2 linked regions of the Bacillus pumilus genome follow. The main gene of each other region encodes a partner of the protein of the gene in region 2 in a complex. Links are inferred from orthologs where the notes say so. Each region holds a gene or a part of one and is shown on either strand. Other genes may lie near its edges.

Region 1 (3,096 bases), 630 kb from region 2 along the record:
TAACAGCATTGCATCTGAAAAAGACGCAACAATCGCTGCTCAAAAACAAGCTGAAAAAGAAGCGAGAGAAGCAGCTCAAAAAGCAAAAGAAGAAAAAGTACAAAGACAACAGCAGCGTCAAGCTAGTGTTCAAGCAGAAGACAATAGCTCAACTAACGACAGCAGCCCGTCTTCAAATAACAGTAACAGTGGATCTTCAAACAACAACAATAATAACAGCAACAGCAGTTCACCAAGCAAGAAGCCATCTACTGGCGGTGGATCACCTGTCAGCAGTAACGTAGGCGGAATCGAAGGGGCGATCAGCACAGGTTCTACTATTGTTGGACAATCTCCATATAAATGGGCTGGCGGCAGATCACAAGCTGATATTGACGCACGTCGTTTTGACTGTTCTTCATTCGTTCGCTGGGCATTTGCATCAGCAGGCATCAACCTTGGACCAGTTGGCGGTACAACAACAGATACGCTTGTAGGTAAAGGAAGAGCTGTAAGTGCATCTGACATGAAACGCGGAGACCTTGTGTTCTTTGATACGTATAAAGTAAATGGACACGTTGGTATTTACTTAGGAAACGGTACATTCTTGAACGATAACAGCTCTCGCGGTGTTTCAGTTGACTCTATGAGCAATGTTTACTGGAAAAAAGCTTTCAATGGCGTTGTAAGAAGAGTCGTTGAATAAATCATTACTTACTATATAACCGTAAACAGGCTTCCTTAAACAGCAGTTTAAGGAAGCTTTTTCTTTTTTTGAAGATATGAGCAAATGATTCGCTTATTATCCGCAGATTTAATAGGATATGGGTAAGGAATAAAAGTAAGAGTGGAATTGATGCTTTCTGTCATGAATGGAAGCATCACCCAAGGGCATTCTAATAAGAAATGCTAGCAGCAATTGAAGAGGGAGTGACAGTTGTGTCAGAAGAAAAAATCTACGATACGATCATCATTGGAGCGGGACCTGCCGGAATGACAGCCGCTGTTTATACATCACGTGGAAATCTTTCAACATTGATGATTGAAAGAGGGATTCCAGGCGGTCAAATGGCTAATACGGAAGATGTCGAGAACTATCCTGGCTTTGAAAGCATTTTAGGGCCAGAACTTTCAAATAAAATGTTTGACCATGCGAAGAAATTCGGTGCTGAGTATGCATATGGCGATATCAAAGAAATCGTCGACGGTGAAGAGTACAAAATCGTCAAAGCCGGTTCAAAAGAATACAAAGGACGCTCTGTCATTATTTCAGCAGGTGCGGAATACAAAAAAATCGGTGCACCAGGTGAAAAAGAACTTGGCGGACGAGGCGTCTCTTACTGTGCAGTATGTGACGGTGCTTTCTTCAAAAACAAAGAGCTCGTCGTCATTGGTGGAGGAGACTCTGCGGTAGAAGAGGGTGTGTACCTCACACGCTTTGCGTCAAAAGTAACAATCGTTCATAGACGCGATAAGCTTCGTGCCCAAAGCATTTTACAAGCGCGTGCTTTTGATAATGAAAAAATCGACTTCATGTGGAACAAAACCGTTAAACAGATTAATGAAGAGAACGGTAAAGTCGGCAGTGTAACCTTGATTGATACGGTGACTGGTGAAGAAGAAGACTTTAAAACAGACGGGGTCTTTATCTATATTGGGATGCTTCCATTATCTAAACCATTTGAAAATCTCGGCATTACAAATGAAGAAGGATATATCGAGACAAACGAAAGAATGGAAACAAGAGTGGAAGGTATTTTCGCCGCTGGTGACATTCGTGAAAAAACACTTCGTCAAATTGTGACAGCAACAGGTGACGGAAGTATTGCCGCACAAAGCGCTCAGCATTATGTAGAAGAGCTTGCTGAAAAGCTGAAAGCAGCGAAATAAAAGGCTGTCGTAAATCCTTAATATAGCGTCATGGGCTTTTAACTGGAATGTAACACGGGTGAAATAATTTTCCGTTATGATAAAACTAGTAATTGACCCCCTTTTATAAGGAATACATGTTTGGCACGGATGAGAATCCGTGTCCTTTTTTTTGCTTAAAATCAGAAATTCAAGAGATGTTCACAAATGACGCATGGAGAACCATTCGTTGCTGTAAAATAAAGAGTAGAGTAATTGTCCGCCACTCCTTTCAGAGGAAATTCGATCTGTTTTCGATGAAGAAGGGGCATGTTCATTGTGGGAGTCAGGATGAACCTGTATAATAAGTTAAAGACATAAAAGAGTAGGTGACAGCTGATGCAACGAGTAACCAATTGTGTGCTGCATCACGAAGATCAAGTTCTCTTGCTGCAAAAGCCAAGACGGGGCTGGTGGGTAGCGCCGGGCGGCAAAATGGAAAGCGGAGAATCGGTCAAGGATTCAGTCGTTCGAGAGTATAGAGAAGAAACAGGAATTTATATTTTAAATCCTCAGTTAAAAGGTGTTTTTACCTTTATCATAAAAGAAGGCGATCAAATCGTTCAAGAGTGGATGATGTTCACCTTTATGGCAGATTCATTTACTGGAAAAAACGTGACAGAGTCAGAGGAAGGCATTTTAAAGTGGCATGAAGCAAAGGATGTGCCGCATTTACCGATGGCGCCAGGAGATTCCCATATTCTTGATTTCATGCTAAAGGGAAAAGGACTTCTGCATGGTACTTTTACGTATACACCTGATTTTGAATTGATTGCTTATCGGTTAGATCCTCAAGGAGACTAATACATGAACCGTTTTTATAAAGAAGGAGAGGAAGCAGGCATGAATACACACAAACAAGAAGATATTCAGCTTGTGATTATTACTGGAATGTCAGGTGCGGGGAAAACCGTTGCCATTCAAAGCTTTGAAGATTTAGGGTACTTCTGTGTAGATAACTTGCCGCCATCACTTTTACCTAAATTCCTAGAACTCATGAAGGAATCGAATTCGAAGATGAGCAAGGTTGCCCTTGTGATGGATTTGCGAGGACGTGAATTCTTTGACAGCTTAATTGCAGCCTTAGATGAAATGAGTGATCTTGGTTGGATCACACCAAGGATATTATTTCTAGATGCAAACGATAAGGTGCTTGTCTCAAGATACAAAGAAACGAGACGTTCGCATCCTCTTGCGACAACAGGTTTG
Region 2 (3,128 bases):
TATATTTGCGGAAATGTGGGAAGTGGGACTGTTCAAGAATTAGCAGACTGGGTTGAGTACATCACCTTTCCAAAGGGAACGCCTATGTCTGATTGGCGCATTCAAAATGGAAAACATGAGCCTTGGGATTTGACCTATGTTGGTGTAGGAAACGAAAGCTGGGGCTGCGGCGGGAATATGACGCCTGAATACTATGCCGATTTATATAAACGATATCAAACGTATGTGAGAGAATTTGTAGGTCAATCCATATACAAAATTGCGTGCGGAGCCAATTCAAATGATGTGAATTGGACAAAAGTATTAATGGAGCGCGCCGCACCTTGGATGGATGGACTCAGTTTGCATTACTACACTGTACCTGGTACGTGGGAGAAGAAAGGGTCAGCGACTGAATTTGATGAAGATGAATGGTTTATCACGTTGAAAAAAGCCTATGAGATGGAACGGCTTGTCTTGGATCATGGAGAGATCATGGATCGGTATGACCCAGACAAGAGAATCGGGATGATCATTGATGAATGGGGGACATGGTATGATCCAGAACCAGGAACAAATCCAGGGTTTTTGTATCAGCAAAACACGCTAAGAGACGCACTTGTTTGTGCCCTTCATTTTCATATCTTTCATCGTCATTGCCAGCGAATTCATATGGCGAATATTGCTCAGACGGTCAATGTTCTTCAAGCAATGGTGTTAACGGAAGACGAAAAAATGCTTCTGACCCCGACGTATCATGTGTTTCACATGTTTCAAGTGCATCAAGTGGAGGAAGCACTTGAAGTGGATTTCGTGTCAACGCCTTATGAACGAAGCGGTGAAAAAATACCTCAAGTTAGTGTGTCAGCTTCGCGCTCGTCAGATAAGATGCATATTAGCTTCTGTCACCTGAATCCGCATGAACAAAACGAAGTATCCCTTGCCATTGAAGGTTTGGATGCACAAACGAAAGTCACGGGCCGCGTGCTGACAGCGGATCGCATGAATGCGCACAATACATTTGATGATCCCCATGCTGTCCAGCCAGTAGAGTTTCAGCAATTTGCTGTAAAATCCGGTGAGTTGACCATAGATCTGCCGCCAATGTCTGTGGTGATGATCACGATCGATCTGGCTTGATCGCATATTTAAATGTTTGATGAGCGGGATGTTGGGGCATCATACATTGTAAACAAAGCGGAAAGGGAGTTATTGATATGCTTAGAACGATTCTCATGATTATCGGTGCAATTGTTGTCATTGGTGCGATTGTGCGGTTTGTTTTTTAATTCATTTCATCAAAAATGATTCGTAAGCATTTCATTCGCAAGTCACATTGGTAGATGCTATACTAAAAAGCATAATTTACATTGGAGGAATGAATAATGGCAATCGTAAAAGCTACTGACGCAACATTTTCACAAGAAACTGCAGAAGGTGTTGTTATTGCGGACTTTTGGGCACCATGGTGCGGACCTTGTAAAATGATTGCTCCAGTTCTTGAAGAACTTGATCAAGAAATGGGCGATAAAATGAAAATTGTAAAAATTGATGTAGATGATAACCAAGAAACTGCTGGTAAATACGGCGTAATGAGTATCCCAACACTTCTTGTTTTAAAAGACGGTGAAGTGGTAGAAACTTCTGTTGGTTTCAAACCAAAAGAAGCACTTGCTGAGCTTGTTAACAAACATCTATAAACCTGTCTATGCCCAAGCGGCATACTCACTGAAGCGGTTCTCGTAAAGACGAGAGCCGCTTTTCTTTCAATATGGTATAAAACAAATGTTCGTGATACACTAGAAGGAGTGAAAGAGGAAAACAAGGACGGATGAAAATATGAACAAACTGATCAAAGAAAAGCTATCGGTCTTGCCAGATCAACCTGGCTGCTATTTAATGAAAGATCGACAAAATACAGTCATTTATGTGGGAAAGGCAAAGATCTTAAAAAATAGAGTACGCTCTTATTTCACTGGATCTCATGACGCCAAAACGCAGCGACTTGTCAGTGAAATTGAAGACTTTGAATACATTGTCACCTCTTCTAATATCGAGGCACTCATTTTAGAGCTGAATTTAATCAAAAAATACGACCCAAAATACAATGTCATGCTCAAGGATGACAAAACGTATCCTTTTATTAAAATTACGAATGAACGGCATCCTAAATTGATCGTCACCCGTCATGTAAAAAAGGACAAAGGGAAATATTTCGGACCATACCCGAACGTACAGGCAGCACGTGAAACAAAAAAACTGCTCGACCGTTTATATCCTCTCAGAAAATGTGCCACCCTCCCTGACCGCGTCTGTCTCTATTATCATCTTGGACAATGTCTTGCGCCATGTGTGTATGACATTTCTGAAGAAACGAATAAGCAGCTCGTGGATGAAATCATAAGGTTTCTAAACGGAGGACACCAGCAAATAAAAAAAGAACTCACCGAAAAAATGCAGGAAGCTGCCGAACAACTAGAGTTTGAACGGGCAAAAGAACTGAGAGATCAAATCGCTTACATTGACTCTACGATGGAAAAACAGAAAATGACGATGAGCGATTTATCAGATCGAGATGTTTTTGCATATGCCTATGACAAGGGCTGGATGTGTGTCCAAGTCTTCTTCATCAGGCAGGGAAAATTGATTGAACGCGACGTTAGCCTGTTTCCTATGTATCAAGATCCTGAGGAAGAGTTTCTCACGTTTATGGGGCAATTTTATGCAAAGAACAACCACTTTCTACCGAAGGAAATTTTGGTGCCAGATAGCGTAGATCAAGAGATGATTGAACAATTGCTTGAGACGAACGTTCATCAGCCGAAAAAAGGAAAGAAAAAGGACTTGCTTTTACTAGCCCATCAAAATGCCAAAATCGCTTTAAAAGAAAAATTTTCGCTCATTGAGCGTGATGAAGAGCGCTCAATTGGTGCGGTGAAGCAGCTTGGAGATGCACTAAATATTTATATGCCTTATCGGATTGAGGCTTTTGATAACTCGAATATTCAAGGTGCTGACCCAGTTTCTGCCATGGTCGTTTTTCAGGACGGGAAGCCGTATAAAAAGGAATACCGAAAATACAAAATTAAAACCGTCACAGGTCCAGATGATTATGCATCGATGCGTGAAGTCATTAGAAGGCGATATAC

What was found.
Region 1: the proteins of trxA (region 2) and trxB are in contact, whole or in part, in a crystal structure (PDB 1F6M), measured with the Escherichia coli proteins. The link is inferred for Bacillus pumilus from one-to-one orthologs.

The regions. Positions count from the first base shown.
Region 1 is NZ_CP047089.1:866,815-869,910, reverse strand. Bases 1-2,893 are described here. They hold trxB (thioredoxin-disulfide reductase), read left to right. Parts: upstream 1-918; coding sequence 919-1,869; downstream 1,870-2,893. Other genes in these bases: rapZ (RNase adapter RapZ), read left to right, coding at 2,731-2,893; GPS65_RS04330 (8-oxo-dGTP diphosphatase), read left to right, coding at 2,227-2,691; GPS65_RS04340 (C40 family peptidase), read left to right, coding at 1-685. In the rest of the region: more of rapZ, read left to right, coding at 2,894-3,096.
Region 2 is NZ_CP047089.1:1,493,062-1,496,189, forward strand. The notes cover bases 122-3,021. They hold trxA (thioredoxin), read left to right. Parts: upstream 122-1,364; coding sequence 1,365-1,679; downstream 1,680-3,021. Other genes in these bases: GPS65_RS07225 (alpha-N-arabinofuranosidase), read left to right, coding at 122-1,119; uvrC (excinuclease ABC subunit UvrC), read left to right, coding at 1,819-3,021. Outside these bases: more of GPS65_RS07225, read left to right, coding at 1-121; more of uvrC, read left to right, coding at 3,022-3,128. UniProt on the Escherichia coli protein: Participates in various redox reactions through the reversible oxidation of its active center dithiol to a disulfide and catalyzes dithiol-disulfide exchange reactions.